Regions from separate parts of the Microcoleus sp. MON1_C5 genome, predicted to be linked through region 1. Evidence: riboswitches for the same ligand, from Rfam matches in the RefSeq annotation. Region 1 holds a riboswitch; the other holds the start of a gene.
The links. Region 1 has a riboswitch for cobalamin ahead of QUA71_RS06140 (energy-coupling factor ABC transporter permease). Riboswitches for the same ligand answer to the same signal wherever they lie in the genome.
Positions count from the first base shown of each region.

Region 2: another riboswitch for cobalamin. It lies ahead of QUA71_RS12495 (DUF1636 domain-containing protein); the one in region 1 lies ahead of QUA71_RS06140 (energy-coupling factor ABC transporter permease).

Region 1 is NZ_JAUBRN010000008.1:82,688-93,725, forward strand. It holds gene QUA71_RS06125 (ABC transporter substrate-binding protein) at 1-383, opposite strand, end outside; gene cbiQ (cobalt ECF transporter T component CbiQ) at 758-1,558, opposite strand; gene QUA71_RS06135 (energy-coupling factor ABC transporter substrate-binding protein) at 1,555-1,887, opposite strand; gene QUA71_RS06140 (energy-coupling factor ABC transporter permease) at 1,891-2,610, opposite strand; cobalamin riboswitch at 2,672-2,818, opposite strand; gene QUA71_RS06145 (Uma2 family endonuclease) at 2,993-3,775, shown strand; gene QUA71_RS06150 (hypothetical protein) at 3,775-3,984, shown strand; gene QUA71_RS06155 (FAD-dependent oxidoreductase) at 4,027-5,601, shown strand; gene QUA71_RS06160 (DUF2834 domain-containing protein) at 6,028-6,360, opposite strand; gene QUA71_RS06165 (pentapeptide repeat-containing protein) at 6,417-8,549, opposite strand; gene QUA71_RS06170 (hypothetical protein) at 8,565-8,891, opposite strand; gene QUA71_RS06175 (hypothetical protein) at 8,989-9,438, shown strand; gene QUA71_RS06180 (FAD-binding domain-containing protein) at 9,847-11,038, opposite strand, start outside.
Region 2 is NZ_JAUBRN010000021.1:235-11,272, forward strand. It holds gene QUA71_RS12480 (type IV pilin-like G/H family protein) at 1-364, shown strand, start outside; gene QUA71_RS12485 (serine/threonine-protein kinase) at 361-1,635, opposite strand; gene QUA71_RS12490 (serine/threonine-protein kinase) at 1,827-3,872, opposite strand; cobalamin riboswitch at 4,007-4,153, shown strand; gene QUA71_RS12495 (DUF1636 domain-containing protein) at 4,176-4,586, shown strand; gene cobW (cobalamin biosynthesis protein CobW) at 4,777-5,811, shown strand; gene QUA71_RS12505 (GTP-binding protein) at 5,994-6,965, shown strand; gene QUA71_RS12510 (WD40 repeat domain-containing protein) at 7,155-8,210, shown strand; gene QUA71_RS12515 (metal ABC transporter permease) at 8,330-9,166, opposite strand; gene QUA71_RS12520 (metal ABC transporter ATP-binding protein) at 9,359-10,078, opposite strand; gene QUA71_RS12525 (metal ABC transporter solute-binding protein, Zn/Mn family) at 10,169-11,038, shown strand, end outside.

The sequences.
Region 1 (11,038 bases):
TCGGTACTCCCTGGAATAGAAACCGCAATTTTAAGTGGGTTGCGCGAGAATGCTTTGGCATTGTTGCTGTAAATCAAAGCTTCGGGATCGTTAGGCTTTTGTTGCAGCGATAGATCGAATAATGCTTGTGCACTTGCATAGTTGCCACTTGTAAACGCTTCTGCCGCTTGGAGTTTAGTAGGAGTGCCGTCTTTTGGAAAGAATAGAGTCTCCCCTTGGCTCATGGAATCTTTAACAGCATCAGTATTAATTTTGATCGAGTTGCTAGGCAATGAATTAAGGATTTTACCGCCCAAGCTAACTCCTCCAATTAAGAGTAGTGCTGCAATTATGTAGAAGATCGGGGGCGGGGAAAATTTTCCCTTGGTGGAATCAGATGTCATGAGTTGTTTCTCCTAGGATTGAATAACAGCATATTTCATGTGTTTGACACACACACAATCGCGTGATATATATAGCTGAATTAGCAATACTTACTACTGTATTTAATAAACTTAGAATATGCTGTATATTTCAATCTAGTCTTGCAATATACAGAAAATTCGTTTACTACAACAAGTATTCAACAGCTTTCTGTTAAAGTCAATTCATAAAAGTCATTCATTATGTTCATAAAAGTCATATATTCAGTTTTTGCCCCCCTTTTTGATTCTGCCGTTGAAACCGCTTCTACAGAAACGAAGTCGGCCTCCGCACACTAAGAGATAAAATTACTGGTTCCCAGCCTCTGCCTGGGAACCACTGGGGCTTCATGAATTTAGCTCTGAAATAACACACTTAATAAAGTTAAAACCGTGCAACCAAACACGGCTTCAAATGTATATCTTCTCGAAGGTTTGTAAGGGGAAGAATTCCAAACGCGCAATTCTCCATTAAAGCCGCGCGACGCTAAACTCAGCGATACTTGACGGTAGTTTTCCAAAGTTCGCTGAAGCAATTGCCCGATTAAAATGCTTAAACTCTGCATTCCCCGCTTCCAAGTGCGGTAGCCGCAGCGCGAGTTTTGTGCTATCCAAAGTTCATCGGCGATCGCCAATAAGCTAAAAATAAACCGATACATTAGTAATAGCAGTTCTGTGACTAACTCTGGACAGCGTAATTGTCTGAGAATTTGCAAGATTTCGGTAAATGGAACCGTTAAGAGGATGAAATACATACAGCTTGTCGATGCGAAGGCGCGGGCAAATAGCAAGCTCACTTGGTATATTCCGGTGCGGCTCACATACAGATAAAAACTGCCGATGCTAATGCCCCAACCTTGCCAAATATCCCACTGGATTGCAGGGATACGATCGCCCGCAGCCGCACCCAGCGCCAAAGCAGGCAAACTTGTCAGCAAAAACATCAACGGTAGCGACAGCAACCGCAAATACAGTTTCCCCGGAATACCCGCATAGACGACGATCCACACGGCCAACCAAAGGGCGATCGACAATTGGACGATCGCCCCAGAAACGAGAGACAGAATTAAAAGGGCGATCGCAAATGATAACTTGTGAGATGGCGGCAACCCGCGCAAGCGATTTGTATAAGCCAGACTATCAATCTGATGGTTCATTCCGACGATTTATTATCAGACTGCTGCCGAGATTGCGATCGGCCTTTATACAACCCAATGACGTACCCAACTACGCCAGCCCCCATCGCCGCTTGAGACGCAAACAATAGACTTGAAATTTCTCCGCTAGCCGGCTCAAACAAGTGATTGACCCAAGGTTTATAACCCGGTTGAATTTCCGTAATTGCTTTCTTAGCTTGGTCATCGGAACCGCCATATTCACCCCGCACAAAAACGAGAGGAAACGCTGCCATAACAATCACAGCGCCAGCCAAAAGCCAATTTTGCCGCGAAGTAGATTGGTAATTTTTTGTAGGTTTTTGATTCACGGCTTATGACTCCTGTCTCAATAATTTCAAAGTTTCCAACTCCGGCTTCCCGTAAGAATGCAGCCAATTCCAGACCAATAGAGTCAGCAATCCCTCACTAATGGCTAGGGGTACTTGAGTGATAGCAAAGATGCCAGCAAACTTGAGAAACGAAGCCATAAAACCGCCACTGGCTGCCGGAAAAGCTAATGCTAATTGAATCGAAGTCGTTACATAAGTTAGCAAATCTGCCAAAGCCGCAGCACCAAAAATTGCCGCCCGCTGGCTGCCAGTTCGCAACAGCAATTGATAGATAAAATACGCAGCGAAAGGGCCGACAATTGCCATCGAAAACATATTCGCTCCCAGCGTTGTCAACCCACCATGCGCTAACAGTAACGTTTGAAAAAACAGAACTAAAGCCCCCAGTACCGCCATCACCGAAGGGCCGAACAAAATTGCACCCAAACCCGTACCCGTCGGGTGAGAACAACTCCCCGTTACCGAGGGAATTTTTAAAGCAGAAAGCACAAAAGTAAACGCACCCGCCAAAGCAAGCAATAGTTTAAGTTCCGGGTGTTCTTTTGTAATGCGAGTAATTGAACGCAAACCTACTGCAAAAAAAGGCAACGCCACCATCCACCAAAATGCAGCCCATTGCACCGGCAAAAAACCTTCCGAAATGTGCATAGCTGCGGCGGGCGTTGCCGATCCCAGGACAATATAACAACTCAAGCCAGCCATCAATCCCAAGCTGACCAATTTCCGATTTCTGGTCTTCACGCTGAACCTCGCAGATGAGACTATGTAAACTAACACATCGGCGGGCATCCTGACTCAGAAAGCGACATGACTCTCATTACAGTTGCGGGACAGCGCCGGACTTGCACCGAACTTTCCCCGTTTCCTCTAACGGCTGCTCCCCATTAGAACCGACTCGTTAGACATAGTTTAGTCGATCGTGTAAGTCTCAGCAAATCTTTTACAAAAATTACTTCAGATTAACTAAGTCAAAATTACCTATCATCTTCTCTTCTCTTCCTTCGCTTCTTCGCGGTTCGTTCAATAAATACTATCGCTCAACAAATCAACGGTATAATATTAGTGAGTTTTGAGGAAAGCCGCAATGTTACAGTACAACTTGCCGAGGAACTTGCCCTCCGCCGATGAACTACCAGACTCGGATGAAACGCCTGTGGATAACGAACTGCAAGAGCTAATACCAGGGTTGTTAAAAGCAATATTGCTCCTACTTTGGTCAGAACGCATGGACTGGTTTTTTGGCATAGATATGGGTATTTATCATCACCCTGACGAACCACCCATTGTCCCCGATGCTTTCTTAAGTTTAGGAGTAGAACGATTTTACGACGAAGAATTGCGCCCCAGTTACGTGCTGTGGGATGAAAATGTCATGCCACTTTTCGTGCTAGAAGTTGTTTCCCCAACTTATCGCAAGGAATACAGCACCAAGTTGGAGACTTATCAAGCTTTAGGCGTACTTTATTACGTCATTTATTCTTCCCGCCGCCGTCGTAAACCTCATTTGGAAGTACACAAGTTAGTCAATGGGAAGTACGAGTTACAGTCAGGAAATCCAGTTTGGATGCCAGAGATTAGTTTGGGGATTGGTTGTGAAAGGGGAAGTTATTCTGGGGTGACAAGGGAGTGGTTGTATTGGTATGATGCCGATGGAAAACGTTATCTGACTCCTGAAGAACAGGTGAAAGAATCCACGCAGCGCGCCCAACAGGAATCGCAGCGCGCCCAACAGGAATCGCAGCGCGCCCAACAAGAAGCCCAGCGCGCCCAACAGGAAGCCCAGCGCGCCGATCGATTAGCTGAACGTTCCGATCGACTAGCTCAGCGATTGCGGGAGTTGGGGATAGATCCTGATAATTTGAGCTGATGACAATCAAGAGTACCAGACTGACGGACTCTGGACGCTCAGAAACCGGGTTTTTCAACCGAGATCGATCGTCCTCAACGAAAGATTTTCAGGAAAAAACCCGGTTTCTGCATCCAGGAATGTGTGAATATTATTTATCGCAAAAATCAGGAAAAATGGGGCTAGATTTGGGAAAAACAGAGAGTTTGACGGCAAACATTGAGATTTAGCTCGAAAACATGAAAATCAGGAGAGGTTATTAAATAATGGTCATGGATGTGCGTTCTTACGATGTCATCTGTTTTGGTGATGAAGTTCCAGGAGTTCTAGCTGTTGTCTCTGCCTCCAGAGAATATCTTCGCCGCACAAAGCGTTATCCGCGAATTCTGCTGATGTCTAAAGGAAGCTTGCAAGAAGGAATTGGCGGGCATTTGGTAAGAGGTGGCCTTGCTTATTTAGATAGAAGTCAGATTAGTGAACAACTTCAACAATCTTTAAAGTTAGATACCTTTGGTTCACCGGCGACAATCTATAAAGAATTTTTACAAAAATCCGGCGTTAAGGCAATTGCACTTGACCCCCGCAAAGCCAGTGCAGCGCTGAAAGAAATGCTGGTACAAGCTGGGGCAGATCTCCTCAGCAAAGTAGAAATTAAATCAGTCAGTAAAGAAGGCCAAAAAATTGCCAGTATAACCACCTCTCAAGGCGTAGTTTATGCCGGCAAGCAATTTATTGATGCCACTGTCAATGCCGAATTAGCTCAAGCTGCCGGTGTGAGAAAGCTGAAGGGATTTGAAACATTCGGTCTGCCTAACTCAGAACTTCCAGTCACCCTCGTTTTTGAAACCCAAGGACTCAGTGCAAGAGCCCTGAAAGAATTCGATTATATTTATCTAAAACGCTTCACCAACCTGGCCGATGCAGAGAGTCAAAAATTTTTGCTGTACGCTGCCGACAAGGATGCCAAACTAGCAGAAGAACTCCGGCGGGAAATGAAAGATACTCAAGGCAATCTCAAAACTCTGTGGGCGGGTAACGATTACATCGATGTACGCTCGCCGGCTCTGTCTGTAGCTTACCACTCCTTTAGAGGAATAAAACTATCTTTTTCTGAAAGCGGCACAATTTTAGATGAGGGAAATATAGCCGTACTTCCAAATGATAGACTTTCGTGGAATGCGCTTTTATTTGCCGTCACCGCCAGCGAAGCGGAAGCCTTAGCTAGAAGCGGGAGCAAACCTACGGCTAATATGCAAAGAGAGATGTTATTTGTTACAACTTGGCTGAGGAGTTTGGGCGCTACTTCTGTTACTTATGCCTCAGAACTTTATATCAGACACGCCGGCAATGTGACGGGAGTTGTAGAACCTTTAACCGGCGCACAAATGCTGTTAGGTGGCGTACCTGCTAATGAAGCCCTGGCAACATTTAGCTATCATTTTGATGTACGCGGAGGCATCCCGGGTATTGGCGAGAAAGCAAACAGTCTAGGATGGTTTAAAAGTCTGAGTTTTAAACACCCTATCTTTAATATTGGCATCCGCCACGCATTGATTAAAAACGTTCCTAACCTGGCAGTGGTCAGTCCCTGTTCTGGATTTGAAGGGTTTGCTTGTTCTGTCGGCAGAATTGTGGAATTCAACGCTGCAGTTGGTCAAGGTGTGGGTATCGCTGCGGTTAATGCCATTCTAAATAACAAAAATCTAGCCGATGTATCTAACCGAGAAGTGAGACAAGTTCTCGCCCAAACAGGTCAGTTACCTAAAATTTTTGGAACTCCAAATAATGGTGAGGCAATGCTATTAGCGCAATTCGAGACTCTTGCCAGTTCGGATGCTATTGCGTAATATTCATTTCAATAAGCAATGCAATAGTAGGTTTGGCCAGTGGAACGAAACCCTACACAAAAGTTTTTAGCCAGAAATGAATGAAATTGGTATTAGTATCAAATCCGGTAGCATCGTAATTAATATTACCCACAGCTTTCGAGACGGCGCCGTGCGGTTTCCCTACAATTAATCCGGGTAGGGAAACTGCACTGCCCTGTCCTCTATATTATCTCGCTCGTGCAACCGGAAACGATATAACATTATGTCCCCTCGAACGACAACAATCACGTTGGTTTGTAGTGAGGAATTTAATCCTCATAAAATTCTGATCACTTCCGCCGTCACTACAAACCTATAACGGTGATTTTACCGGAAATTATATAATACCTCGATCGCCTGCACCGAATTATTGTGCTGCGCGGCACTAATCGGTTAAACAACTGTTTAACTTGAGACTTCACTAGATTTTTCCAGCTTGGTTTCCCGCACAAACAAGAAAAGCGGGAAAGCACATGAAAACGAAACAAGCACACCCAGAATTATGTACAGCCCTACAAAACTTATATCCAATCGTTTCGACTCAGCGTACATCCAAGTGCTTCCTGCTACAGTTGCGATAAACAAATCTAAACTTACCGATTTCGCAGCAAGATTAGCCGAACTCTCGTTTATAAAGTCGAGCAAGCCCGCATTGCTAAAAAACTGCAGGTTATAGTACCAAGGCAGCACAAGCCCCAGAATGGCTAGGATGAGATAAATGATTCGCTTAACGCTCATAATTACCCTACCTGTTCGTCATCAACTGTATTAGCCTACTCGTTAACAACCAATCCTTACTTCTTCTTCGGGCAGTTCGGATGAATGCCCCCCTGCAAACAAATGTAAGCAATTTGACTTTTATCTAAATTCTTAGCCTCCGCAAAATCAACTCCTAGGAATCGACCGGATTTACTACCAGTCGGATTTTGAATAAATTGATCCGACGCTGTTTTCCCCAGAAACACAGCGCCTTTAAAATTCGCTCCAGCTAAATTCGCGCCCCTAAAATCAACCGAACTCACCTCCGCATTCCGAAAATTGGCATCTTGCAACCGAGCATCTTTTAAATTGACGTTGGCGAGTTTAGTCGAAGTCAAATCTGCTTTTTGTAAGTTTGCGCCGCCCAAATCAGCACCGGACAAATCAGCACCTTGCCATTCCGATTTAGACAAATTTGTCAAGGACAACTGAGCGCCTTGAGCCTTCACTTTGGCCAAACGCGAACCAGACAAATCTGCTCCCGACAAATTCGCGCTTCCTATATCTGCCCCGGTAAAACTGGCATTTTTTAACTGCGCTTCCTGTAAATTTGCTCCTATTAAAATAGCACTGCTGAAATTAGCTGAATTCAAATTGCCGTTTGACAAATTAGCTTTGTTCATGACAGCGCGCACAAAAGTAGTCCGGTTCATGACAGCACTGTTCAAAGACGCCCCGGTCAAATTTACTCCTTCCAAATTAGCGCCGCTCAAGTCAGAAATCCAATCGTCAAATGTACCCGGACGCCTGTCTTCGCCGGTGCCGTAAAAGCGAGCTCCCTGCAAGCTGGCATTGGTTAAATTGGCATTTCTCAACTTAATTCCCGACAAGTCAACTTTGTTTAAAACTAAAGTAAACTGAGACGGGCCGGCAGGACTTTGAGCTAAATCCGTGCGACTGAGATCGACACTGTTGAGCTGGCTGCTATACACTGTGAGAATTTTGCCGATCGCCCTTTGTACTGTTCGCTGGCGGGCGGCCGCTAACTCGCGTTCCGGGGCCTTGCCGCCAAAGCGCAGGGAATCGAGATCGTTGCTGAGGGCTTGATTCAACCGCTGCAACTCAGGCAAAGCTTTCGGCCCGCTACTGACTAAAGCTTGCTGGATCGCGTCCAACATGGCGCGGTTGTCTTCTTGAGCTAGCAAATCCGCTAGCAGGGGTACGGCGCGGGAGTCTTCCACCGCCCCCAAAGCCAAAATGGCCGATCGCCTGCCCGATGCCCCGCTAGCCGATGTGGGAGACAATTTGCTAACTAAAGCTACAAATAATTCGTCGTTCCGCTGCCGGGAATCCCGCATATTTGCTTGACTTTGAGTGTAGATGAGAGTGCCGACAAACAAAGTTAAAATCAATCCCGCGCTGCCGACGGTAACTATTACTAAAGTTGTGCCTGGGTGTTGGCGCATCCAATTCCACAAACTGGCATTTGTTTTCAGGCTGCTTTGCGGAGTCACAACCAAAGCCGCAATCTGCGCGTCTTCCTCAGTCCAATCTTGAGTCGGGACAGGATCGGCAGACACTTGATTCGATCGAGCATTGACCACCAAAGTATTCGCGAGGCGATCGTGTCCCGCTTGCCGTTTGTAGCGCCATGCAAAAGCCCCGTCTGCGAGCACTGCCAAGCCGCTGAGCCCCCCTAAAATCAGCAAATCTGGAAACGCACCGCTCAAGCGCCAAATGCCGTAAGCGACGCCCAGAGGCACTCCCCAGCGCCCCAAACTTTCGCGAATTAGCACTGGCCCAAAACCCGGAGGAGTACCCGACGCTGTGACAACTTTGACCCCGAACCAGCGTTTGGGGATAGTTTGACCGGTTCTGGCTAGCAAAAACAGTTGCCACCCCGCTAAAACTGCCGGTGCCAGCAGCGCCCCTGACCAGAATAGATTAGTTAGGGGTGCGACTCTGGGGCTGCGATCGCGCACGGGTATGCCCAAGGTACGGGCGACGGTTTCGGATGCTGCTGCTACTGAGGAATTGAGCGGCACGGTTTGAGATTCCCTGTTGACCAATGCCCCGATACTGAAGGGAACGAGGGCGCTGGCCGCAATTAACGAAATTTCCACTGCCCAAGCGCCGCACCTGCGAACCAGCAGTGGCATTTGCTTGGATTGTGTTTGCCAAGACGGATCGGGTTGATTGATGCCGGTGGGCGCGGTGGGGTTAGCCATATTTAGAAATTCCTATTATTTGTCGTTAGTATTTGAGGACTCGGGGGAAATTGCCAATTTATACGCTATGTAGATTAGCACTCCCAGAACGGCAAGAGTCATCAGCGATGAAATTAGCTGTACGACGCTATTGAAGACTGTCAGGACAATTATCGCTCCGACGGCAAAGGCTGCCACCTGCCCGGGTTTGGGGAGTCTTTGAAACTTGTCCAATAATTGATTGTAGAAGGTTCCGACGGCTTGATAGCTGTCTGAATTTTGTGTGATGAGCGGCGATCGTTCTACTTTAGCTTTTAGTTCTCCGAACGCTTGCTGCCAATTGAAGTTATTTTGAGGATTCATAAAAAAATTCCGAAGTTATTTTAGATTAATGTGTTTGGAACAGCCGTTATCCCCTACCGTCAAAGAACTAGAACCAAATGTCATTGTGTGAGGAAACATGAAGATCAATTATCCGGGCGATCGCGGCAAACTGTGGTTTAGCCCGATCGTGACCGTAGCCTTGGCAATGATTTTAGCGGATGCCGGTGCCCTTCGGAGCCAACCGCTACAAATTGCTCCGGGATTTCCCGAACCGCTGGGAGTTTCTGGAGTTTCCGGCGGCCCGAACAATAGCGGCGACTGCGGTTTTGTCTCCCAAGGACCGAACCACGTCATCGAAGTAACGCAGGATTTGCCTTACTGGCGGATTGCAGTACAAACCGCTGGAGCTCCAAGTTTGATGATTCAGGGGCCGAGGGGGCGTTTCTGCGTCCTGCCGCCGAATGCTGCTGCGGGGAATGTAGAATTTTCCGGTTATGGGGACAAGGGGACTTATGTTATTTTTGTGGGCGATCGATCTCAAGGTCAACACCCTTACTCTCTCTCTATTTCCCAAAAGCGAAATTAAAAATACAACGGAATTAGGAGGCTGGCTGTCACAAAATTGGCTTTTTTGCGATCGTAAATAAGCCGGAGTTCTGACAGCAAGTGCGGGGAAGCGGTCTATTTCTACGTTAATTTTGCGGAGAATAAAAACCGTAACTTCCTCATAAGCGCCATTTGGGTTCCTCTCAACTATTACTCCATTGCGTAGCTCGGAAGGTCTTTTTTCATCTCCTGGATACCCTTCTACAAACTCTTCAAATGTTATCTATTTGACTAGGGTTTGACTCTTGAAAAATTATCCATTCATATAACCCTCAATAGTTCGGAGCGAAGACTTTAGTCCTCGAATAGAGTCAATAAAAACTCAATTTTTTATTACTACAAACAAAGTTTTTAATAGTAATTAACAGAACATGATATCACATATTAATTAGGTAGGTGTAATAAGGTCAGCTATAACCCCGAGTTCTTGAACAAGGGGGGGTTCTGAGTCTGATGTTTTAATTTTTTGCTGCGTGTAAAGTTCCCTAAACTTGCGCTGCTGCTCGTTGTGATCTACGATCGGAGAGGGATAATGAAGAAGTCGGCGTTCTAAAGACGAAAGATTTCCTGTTAGCAAAACTTTAGTATCAACGCGGCGCAATTCTGGAACCCAGTGCCGAATATATTCCCCTTCCGGGTCGAATTTTTGAGCTTGAGTCGCCGGATTGAATATTCGCAAAGGTTTCGGGTCCATACCGCTCGATGCGCTCCACTGCCAGCCGCCGTTATTAGCACAAAGATCGCCGTCTATCAATTTTTGCATGAAGTATTTTTCACCCCACTGCCAGTTAATAATTAAATCTTTGGTGAGGAAACTGGCGACTATCATGCGGCAGCGATTGTGCATCCAACCTGTCTGATTTAACTGCCGCATTGCCGCATCAATAATCGGATAGCCAGTTTTGCCTCGACACCAAGCTTGAAAAAGCTTTTCATCGTTGTCCCAAGGAAAGTCTTTGAAGGCTGGACGGTAGGGGCCGTCTGCTAATTCTGGGAAGTTATACATGGCGTGTTGGTAAAATTCCCGCCACGCTATTTCCTGTTGCCAAGTCCGGATGCTTGTGTACGCTTCTTCGCTGTGGCAAGCGTCCATTACTATCTGGGTAGCTTGCCAAACCGTGCGGATGCCAATGGCACCAAATTTGAGGGCGGCGCTGAGTTGGGATGTACCGTTAATTGCGGGGGAATTGCGCTGTCCTTGATATTGGTAAATTGCCCGATCGCAAAATTCTTCTAATTTTTGTTGCGCTGCATCTTCTCCGGGTTCTATTACTAATGGATTTTCCCAAATAAACCCCAAACTAGAAGCAGTTGGCACTGTTTCCATTGCACCTGCTTCGTTTGCGAGTTCTTGTTCTTCTGCCGTTAATCCGGTCATTAATTCCAGATAAGTTATCGGCAGTGTCTCTACTGGTTGGGCTTTCGGTTTACTGTTCCATTTTTTCCAAAATGGTGTATAAATTGTGTAGGGAGTCTTTGTACCGCTGCGAATTTCATCTGGGGCGTGCAGGACTTGATCCCAGAAATTTTGAACTTTAATTCCTGCTTGTTGGAGGGCGTTTAATACAGACCGATCGCGC
Region 2 (11,038 bases), on a different contig from region 1:
GGGTCTTGGAATGAAAGAACACACCAAGAACTATCATTACACGATCGTCTCATCAATGGGCCCGGTTCAAACTAGGCACAATCACCGCGAACCAGCACAATTTGAAAGCGCGATCGCGATCGCGATCGCCAAACCTACTGACAGGAGCCCCCCCGGGAAATCCTACACTGGCGCAGTATTTGCTTACAAAGAAAAGGGTAGCAATCTAATAGAATTGATTAGTGCTATATGCGAGAGCGATCGGAAGAACGCAAGTTATGCAGAAATTTGGAGTTCGCCAACTTTTGACGGAAAAAAAATTCACTGCCAGCCCGGAACAACGTTATGGCCAAGAAAATTCACTGCGAGCCCGGAACAAGGTTAAGGTAAGACCTTGAAACTATTTTGCGTCACTTTTTGACCGTCTAAGTAAAATTGAAACTGCCAATTGCCAGGTTTGTCATCTTGTTTAAAATTGTACCAGCACCAAGTATTTAATCGATCGCCCGTCGTTTTTAAATAAGATTGACTCTGGGCTGCGAATAGTCCTTGAGGGTTGACAACCTTACAATAACTTCTATATTCTCCTTCTGGCAAGTTAGCAGCACTTACAGCAAAATAGACTTTTTTGTTTTGCTTCAAAGACCAAAAATCTCTAGTTTTTGTCGATTCTAGTTCGTCAGTTAACATCACTTGAGTCTGAGGATTTAACTTTACTTGGTTGATTACTGGTTTGATATTGACTGCTGTTTGAGGTTCGGGAAAATTCCCGAGCAAAGGAATAAAAATAGCAGCAATTGCTGTTAATAATCCGACTGATATCAGTGCGAGTTTTGACTTGTTACGCTGCTGAACTACCTCTAGGGGAATCAAAGCATTGAGGGCAGCATCCGCCGAAGGATAGCGGTGTTTGAAATTAGGTTCCACCATTTTTTGCAGCCAGTCAAGAAACTCGGGAGTTAGCTGCGGCAAGCGATGTTTAAAATTAATCCGCCCGGTATCGTCCATCAAGCTGCCAACTTCGGTAGAATTGATGCCGATTAGCAAGCAAATTAGCGTCGCGCCGAGACTGTATAAATCCGATGCAACAGTTAGCTGCCGATTGAACATTTGTTCTGGCGGCATAAAGCCCAAAGTGCCTTTAACAACGCTGCTGGCGGCCACTTCTCCCCCGCCGATTCTAGCAAATCCGAAATCGACAAGGCTGACATTCATCCGGTCATTTACTAAAATATTTTCGGGTTTTAAATCTCTGTGGATGACTGGCGGAACCCGATTTTGCAGGTATTTGAGTATTTCTAACACAGAGATAGCAATTTGCTTGATTTGTTCGGGCTTCCAGCGGTTAGAATTTGCCAAGGAAGGGGCATTTTTGTATTCTTGCACCATGCAGAAACCCGATGCAGTTGGGAAGGAATCTAAATAGCGGGGAATGCTAGGATAGTCGAGTTCTCGCAAAATCTGAATTTCTTGTTCGCAAGCTTGATATTGATCCCAATTAGCGCCTGTTTGGGCAAATTGAAATTGTTTGACGACGACGGAACGTTTGGTATTAATTTCGGTAGCGAGATAAGTAACTCTACCGCCAGCGCGATTGTGTCCGAGTTCGCGGGTTATTTGATAGCCGTAGTTGGAAAAGTCAGGAAAAGCATTCATAGGTAAATAGTTGATAGTTAGTAGTTGAGAGTTGTGAGAGTTAATAGCGAGGTTTTTAAGAGTTGGATTTAAAGCGAACTCTCGAAACAATCCGCCAACAACAGGCAGGAATGCAGACTCTTAATGTTTGGTAAAGTTTTTAGTGAGGACTTCAGTCATTGAGGTGGAAAGTCCTTGCTGCGAACATTTTTTTACGGTTTAATTAAATTTGGTCGGGATTTGCGATAGTTGGCAAGCATTCTTTTTGGTTTAAAAACGATCGAGTCAATTAACGGAATTCCAGTGACGGCTAGAGATGTCATTATCGTTCCTCCTACAACTAATATTTCTCTGGGTTCAACCCATTCTAAGTGAAATTTTAAATTTAAAAAGTTTATAAATGCTACTGACAAACTCATACAAAATCCGGCAGTAAGAAAAGCTCTTTTGGTAGCATCTACTTCAAAAATTTGTCTGGCTATCTGCTGGTCAATCAGCTTGTTAAATACCGAATGGACTATCTTGCCAATCAGGGATGCCAGCGTTATAATCAAGACGACTATAAAGCTCTTCGCATACAATGTAAATAATAAAAGTAGCATAATAACTACTGCTACTATCGTAATATTTTTGATCGTAACATTCGTAATCGTTCCTACTATTAAGGCGGCAAGTAAAGTTACTGCGAGCGAAACCAGCACTGACCCAGCATACACAAAATTCCTTAATTGATAATCGATCGTACCCTTCGCGATATCAAAAAGAATACTGGTTAATATGCTGCTAATAAAACTAGAAAAAATCACTCCTGTTAACCCTCCACATAAAGCTAGAAACCCATTAAAATCATATTTGTTTAATTTGGCTGTAATGGCGATTTCGGCGACTAAAAATCCCAAAAAGCCACTCGTACAACAGATGGGAAGCATGATAGTAGTAGTCCCCGGATACAAAAAGATGTCAACCTCCAGATAGGGGTAACTAGCATAATCAATCCAGTAAAATATCCAAACTATTAACAGCAAACCGCACATACAAGTTGCTAAAATCAAACACCACATAAAAGTCAGCATGAATACAGACAAAGAATTAGTTTTTTGCGGTACGGGCAGCGGGGCTGTTGTAGCTTGCAATTCTATTGTATGAGTTTCGGGTTCAGAATTTGCGCGCAAGATGATTTGGCGGTTGTAAGTTTGACTTGCCAGCAATTTACTCGTATCGACTGCGATTTTGCACTCGATATTATTGCTTTCAAATGCCTGCGGTTCAAAGGATATCCAAGAGTGGTCGTAGGGCGTGTGGGGCGGATCGTTCGGATGCGGCGCGACTTCCCACCTGCCACAAAGTATTGTATCGGGAATTGGGTTGCTAATGGCAATCGTCCCTGTTAAGATTTTTCCATATTCTGTGGCGGTGAATTGAATGCGATCGCGCTCAATTCTCACTTTCGGCAAGCTGCGGACATCCAAAGATTCTAGCGCAGTTAAAGCATCAGCCGCCGACTGATATCTATCTTGAATTCTCGGCGCTACCATCCTTTCCAGCCAGTTCATCCAACCTTGCTGCAACGGCGGTACTAAATGCCGAAAATGAATGCCATAATTAGCATCAATTAAATTACCGACATCCCCTGATTTTGTCCCTGTTAACAAACAAATCAGCGTTATCCCCAAGCCGTAAAGATCCGAGGCTTTGGTTAATTCTCGGTTGAACATTTGTTCCGGTGGCATGAATCCCATCGTGCCTTTGACAACGCTGCTGGCGGCAATGTTTCCGCCTCCTAACCGCGCAAAACCGAAGTCTACTAAGTAAACATTTAACTGTGCGTCGATTAACAAGTTTTCCGGTTTGATGTCGCGGTGAATTATCGGCGGTTTCTGAGCTTGCAGGTAAACTAAAATCTCTAAAGTGGCGATCGCAATTTGTTTGATATCCGGCGGCGAAAAAGTCCGCGCGACAGCAGATTCGGCATTTTTGTATTCCTGCACCATGCAGAAACCGCTGTCAGTTTGAAAAGAATCGAGATAGCGTGGAATGCCAGGACGATCCAGATTTTGCAAAACTTTAATTTCTTGTTCGTAAGCTTCGTATTCTGCCCAGCTAGCACCTAATTGGGCAAATTGAAATTGCTTAATTACAACGGATTTTTTTGTGTTAATTTTTGTGGCGAGATAGGTGACGCGGCCGCCCAAACTGTTGTATCCGAGTTCGCGACTTATTTGATAGCCATGTTGGGAAAAGTCAGGAAAAGCGTTCATAGGTAATTACTATGGTTTGTAGTAAGGACTTTAGTCCTGAAGCCGTTATCTTATAAGGACTAAAGTCCTTACTAAGAACGAAACGATCGCTATTACTAACATAACTTTTTTGAAAAAAGGCGGCAAGTGTGATAGGATTTGATTTCGCGATCGGTTCTAGCGGGGAGCAGTCGCTAGAGGAAACGGGGAAAGTTCGGTGCAAGTCCGGCGCTGTCCCGCAACTGTAATGAAACCCTAAGGGTTTTTCAAGTCAGAATGCCCGCCGATATCTAACTCACTTTTGAACGCATCTGCGAGGTACGGATGATGGATGGAATTAACACGGCTGTACGCACCAAGCACAGTCTACTTGTTTGCACTGCTTGCGCTAGTGTTTGGAAAAACGGCAAGCGCGAAGGCAAAAGCGGCGGTCAACAATTCATGGAAAATTTGTCGCAACTCGCTAAAGATTGGGAGTTTTCTGATAAGTTTGAGATTCAAGAGGTTGAGTGCATGAGTGCTTGCAGTCACTCTTGTGCGGTGTGTTTTGCTGCTGTGGGGAAGTACACTTATCTGTTTGGCGATTTACCAGCAAATGAGTCGGAAAGCGTCGAGGCTGTACTCGAATGCGCGGGTCAATACTATGCTAAACCGGACGGTTTGTTGCCTTGGTCTGAGCGTCCTCAAGCTCTGAAAAAAGGCGTTTTAGCAAAGATTCCACCACTACCAAATTAGATAGGTTGGTAGTAAGAAATTTAGTTTTTTCCCTTTCGTTCCTAGGCTTTGCCTGGTAACGCATACGCAGAGGCTCTGCCTCGTATTAAAAGCGCTCCTTTATTCCAGCGAGGCAGAGCCTCTAGATCGGTATTCCCAGGCAGAGCATCGGCACAAGATATCCCACTACCAAATAAGCACAAAATTATCAATGCACAAAATCCCTGTTACTGTCATCACTGGTTTTCTCGGTAGCGGCAAAACTACCTTAATTCGCCACTTATTGCAAAATAATCAAGGTCGCCGCATTGCTGTTCTGGTTAACGAATTTGGCGAAATTGGAATTGACGGAGAATTGCTGCGCGATTGCCAAGTTTGCGACGAAGAAGAAGATGTCAGCAGCAATATTGTAGAACTAACAAATGGTTGTCTTTGCTGCACTGTTCAAGAGGAATTCTTGCCGACTATGCAGGAATTGTTGAAACGCAGAGAACAAATTGATTGTATCTTAATTGAGACTTCTGGCCTCGCACTTCCTAAACCTTTGATTCAAGCTTTTCGCTGGCCGGAAATTCGCACGGGTGCTACTGTAGACGGTGTTGTTGCTGTTGTCGATTGCGAAGCTATTGCTAGCGGTTCTTTTGTCGGTGATATTGATGCTTTGATGGCACAGCGGCAAGCTGATTCTAGTTTAGATCACGAAACTCCGATCGAGGAATTGTTTGAAGACCAGTTAGCCTGTGCCGATATGGTACTTTTAACGAAGGTCGATCGCGTAGATGCTGAAACTCACAAGAAAGTCCAAAGCTGGTTGCAACAAGAGTTGCGTCCGAGTGTGAAAATTGTTCCGTGCAAAGGTGGCGAAATTAACCCTGATGTGCTAATGGGATTTAATGCGGCGGTTGAGGATGATTTGGAGTCTCGTCCGAGTCACCACGACACTGAGGAGGAACACGAACATGATGATGATATTAACTCGACTTTCTTTATTGCCGATCGCGAATTTGAACCTGAAGCATTGGTGAAAAAACTGCAATCCTTGATGCAGCAGGAGGAAATATATCGGATTAAAGGGTTTGTGGCGGTTCCCAAGAAACCGATGAGGATGGTGTTGCAAGGTGTGGGATCGCGGATAGAATATTTTTACGATCGCCCCTGGCAACCTTCCGAACTCCGCCAAACCAAATTAGTCCTGATCGGTCGAGAGTTAGAGCGCGATCGAATTGCAGCTATGATTAACAATTAATTGTCATCTGAGAGGGGCGGGTTGATCGATATTTGGAATTGCAGCAAATATTATTGGTCAAACTCGCCCCTACAAGCTCTCACGAACAATTTATTAACATTATTTAATATTGTGACCACTGCCAGCAAGTCTAGTGTAAAATAGCGATAATGGTTATCATTGTACAATAATCGAGGTCAAGTATGGTGACTGCTGGGGCGATCGAATCAGTTCCTGTTACCGTTCTCACGGGTTATCTCGGCGCAGGCAAAACTACGCTACTGAACCGCATTTTAACACAGGAACACGGCAAAAAAGTTGCAGTCATCGTCAACGAATTTGGCGAAGTAGGCATCGACAACCAACTGATAATTGATGCCGATGAAGAAATTTTCGAGATGAACAACGGCTGCATTTGCTGTACAGTCCGAGGTGATTTAATTCGGATTATCGGTAACTTAATGAAGCGGCGAGACAAATTCGATCACATAGTCATCGAAACCACAGGTTTAGCCGACCCCGCACCCGTAATTCAAACATTTTTTGTAGACGAAGATATGCGGGACAAATTGCTGCTAGACGCAGTTGTCACCGTAGTCGATGCCAAGCACATCTGGCAGCACTGGGACGCAGACGAAGCTCAAGAACAAATTGCCTTTGCTGATGTAGTTTTGCTCAACAAAACTGATTTAGTGAGTGAGGAAGAGTTGGCAGAATTAGAAAAGCGGATTCGCGCCATGAATGCAATGGCAAAAATTCACCGCACCCGCAACGCTGAATTAGCAATGGATGCTTTGTTGGGCGTTAAAGCATTTGATTTGAACCGGGCATTAGAAATCGAACCCGACTTTTTGGGCGAACACACTCACGAACACGACGAAAGTGTTACCTCAGTAGCCATAGTAGAATCCGGCGCCATTGACCGCAACAAATTTAGCGATTGGATGGAGGAATTGTTGCGAACTCAAGGTCCGAATATCTTTCGGACAAAAGGCATTTTGAATGTCGCCGAAGACAACCAGCGATTTGTTTTCCAAGGAGTACATATGGTGTTTGATGGCCGACCAGATAGACCTTGGAAAGCTACAGAAACTCCGAAAAATGAACTCGTCTTCATTGGTCGCAATTTAAACGAAAATCAATTGCGAGACGATTTTCGGAAATGTCTGGTTTAACTGACATATTGAAGCATTTTTAATAAGCCTTTTAGGAACAGGTAAGATGCCTGTTTCACAGGAATAAAATTCATCTCTTGTGGAAGGGAACAGGCAAGATGCCTGTTCCACAGGAATAAAATTAATTTCTTGTGGAACGGGCATCTTGCCCGTTCTTAAGAAGATTGCAACATCTCAGATTCAATAAATATGGCTAACAAAAAGACAAGTAAAAGTGAACAAACCCTGCAATTTCACGCTAAAGAAATGCTGTCTGACTACGTAACTTCTGTTACTTGGTCGCCGGATGGTACAACTTTAGCAGTCTGTTCTGCTGCGGGCGAAGTGATGCTGGCGGGAGTAGGGGCCGTTAATGAATTGTCCTTGCAAACGCTACAAAGTGCTACGGGTAAATCAGCCGATTGCTTGTCTTTTTCCCGCGACAGTCAATTCCTAGCTGCTGGCGGACAAGATGGAAAAGTGCGAATTTGGCGCGTTAATTCTGGGGAATTAATTGCTGATTTGGATAACCAGCGCGTCTGGGTTGACAAATTAGCTTGGAGTCCCAACTGCAACCAGTTAGCTTTCAGTATGGGCCGCTACGTTCAAGTATGGAATGCTGAGGATAAGGTTGTTGAAGTAACGCTGAATTTCGATTCATCATCTATCTTAGATTTAGCATGGCATCCTATGGTTCAATATCTGGCAGTTAGCGGCTATCAAGGTGTCAAAGTTTGGCATGGCGAAGACTGGGACGAAGACCCGGAAATTTTATCAGTACCCTCCGCAACAGGTGCAGTTTCTTGGTCGCCACAAGGGGAATATTTAGCTTGCGGCAATATGGACAATACTCTAATTGTTAATGAATGGGGCAATTTTGAACCGTGGGTAATGCAGGGTTTTCCGGGGAAAGTTCGAGAGTTAGCTTGGTCGGATAAAACTAATTCCTTGGGTGCGCCTTTGTTAGCTGCTGCGAGTTCGGAAGGCATTTCAGTGTGGGAAAAACACGCTGATGAAAGTGTCGGTTGGGATTCTTGGGGGTTAGAAGTTCATGAAAAAGTTGTAAATGCGATCGCGTTTCAACCTAACACATTTTTATTAGCTTCCGCCGCCGCAGACGGTCAAGTTTGTTTGTGGTCTGAAGCAGAACAATTGCTGCAAATTCTAGAAGGTGCAGAGGGCGGTTTTTCCTGTCTGGCATGGCATCCCGAAGGCCAGTTTCTCGCCGCTGGCGGATGCGGTGGCGAATTGCTGGTTTGGTCATAAATCTATGCGCGGCAAAGAGTTCGGGCTGAGCAAGCTGTTATAAGTAGGGCGTTAAATTACTTTTTGCGTAAGTAAGCGTAAAAAACGTACAACAGATAGAGCCTCTGCGTCCTGGACTGTTATCCTCTCTTTCTTGTCAAAATTCCTTGACTGGGACTGAACAGCAAAGCCCCTAAAAATAACCCAAAAATAACTAATACAATTGCCGCCCCAGACGGCATATTCAAATAATAGCTGAGATACATACCAGTCACGCTAGCTGTAATCCCAATAATTGCTCCCAATCCCATCATTAAATGTAGCTCTTTTACCAACAAATACGCCGTTATTCCGGGTCCGATTAACAGAGAAATTACTAACAGCGCCCCCACAGTTTGCAAACTCGCAACAATCGTCAGTGTAATCGCCGAAATCATCCCCAAATAAATCCAATTTACAGGCAAACCGGACGCTTGCGCCCCCAGCGGGTCAAAAGTATAGAATAGCAGTTCTTTGTAAAGGAGTTTAACCGCTACCAAAATAATCAAAGTTATGACAAAAGTCTGCTGCACGTCAGCAGGTGCAACTGACAAGATATTCCCGAACAAAAAACCGTCTAAATCTAATTTGGTTGTCCGCAACAGGCTAATTAGCGTAACGCTAATTGCTAAGAATGTAGATAAAATTAATGCCATTACAGCATCAATTTTTAGACGAGATTGAGATTGAATCCACGCCATAATTACCGCGCTGATAATTCCCGATATAAACGCGCCGAGAGAAATATTGAAACCTAAAGAAAAAGCTACTGGCAATCCTGCTAATACTGAATGGGCAATCATGTCAACCATCATTCCCATTTGCTGTACAATTAAATAGGAGCCCACAACGGCGCAGAGAATTCCTAGCAAAATGCCGACGGCGATCGCATTTCGCATGAACTCGAATTTGAGGGGCTCAATTAGTAGGTTTAACATTGAATTAGGTCAATAATAGGATTTTTTCAACTACAATCAACTGCACAGGCGGGCCGCCCGTGCCACAATCAACTGCACAGGCGGGACGCCCGTGTCACAATCAACTGCACAGGCGGGACGCCCGTCCCGCCATCAACTGCACAGGCGGGACGCCCGTGCCACAATCAATTTTAAAGATAAATCTTTTTTTGCTTACGCTGAAACTAAACTTAAATCGTATCCATAGGCTTTTTGAATATTGGCTGCCGTGAGCACTTCCCGGCAGGAACCAGTTGCAATTAACTGCTTATTTAGCAACAATAAATTGTCGTACTGTTTTAAAGTTTCCCCTAAATCGTGGCTGATTACTAGCAATGTTTTATTTTCAGATTTTAGTTCGGCAAAAATATCGAAAATAATTTCTTCGGTTGCTTTGTCGATCGCGTTAAAAGGCTCGTCGAAAAAGAATAAATCGGCTTGTTGGGCGATCGACCTTGCTAAGAAAATCCGCTGCTGCTGCCCGCCAGACAGTTCGCCAATTTGTCGATCGCGCAAATCCCACATTCCCACCCGCAGCAAAGCAGCTTTGACCAATTCTTGCGACTGCTTCGAGGGCGATCGAAACCAACCAGTCTTGACAGTTCGCGCCATCATCACCGCATTCCACACCGTAATCGGATAATCCCAGTCAATTTGCGATCGCTGCGGCACGTAAGCCACCCGCGACAACTGTTCCTTCAGCAGTCGCCCCTGATATTTCACCAAACCCCGACAGGCCGGGATCAATCCCAGCATCGCTTTCACCATCGTGCTTTTCCCTGCGCCGTTGGGGCCGAACACACCGGTTAATTGTCCGGGATCTAACTGGAAATTCACGCTGTTGAGGGCCGCAATTCCGCGATAATTGACAGCCAAGTCTTGCACTTCTAGCATAATTAGAGATTTTGAGAACGATTCTTGTTCGTAGCTACTAGAATAGGATAACTCGAAAAAGCAATAACGATTATCGTTCCAAAGGTGAAAATGTTAAAGAACTTGGCTGGAAAAACCCGCAGATTGTGGGGTACGGCTGTTTTGGCAATTGGCTGCGGAGTGGTTGCGTGCAGTGGAGGACAGAACGCAAGCAATCGGGCGCCAGAGAGTCCCGCCGCGACTCAAACTCCAGCCAGTCGGGCGGCCAACTTGCCAAAAGTCGTGGCCACGACGGGCGTTATCTGCAACCTAACTAAAGAAATCGCTCAAAGTTCGATCGACACCACCTGTCTGATAGAGCCGGGAGACGACCCTCACGCCTATCAAACCAAGCCGGAAGACCGCAAAGCGATTGAAACAGCAAATCTGATTTTATACGGTGGCTACAACCACGAACCCAGCATCATTAAATTAATTCAATCCAGCAGTAATCCAGCGCCCAAAATCGCCGTCCACGAAGTCGCCGTTCCCAAACCGCTGATGAGTCAACACGAGCACGAACACGGTGAAGAGAAAGCGGAAAACCAACCCCACGCAGAAGGCGAAAAAGTCCCTGACCCTCACGTTTGGCATAATCCTCAAAATGGTCGGCGCATGGTAGAAACAATTCGCGATGAATTGATCAAAGTTTCCCCCACCAATGCTCAACTTTATACAAAAAATGCAGCAAGCTTAACAGATGAGTTGCAAAAAATAGATACTTGGATAAAAGCTCAGATTGCGACTATTCCAGCCCAAAAACGCAAGTTAGTAACAACTCACGATGCTTTGAGTTACTATGCCGATGCTTACGGTTTGGAGATTGCTGGAGCTTTGCAGGGTGTGACAACAGAGGAACAGCCCACCGCAGCAAGAATTGCCGAATTGTCCTCAGAAATTAAGACCGCAGGAGTGCCGACAATTTTTGCCGAAACTACAACT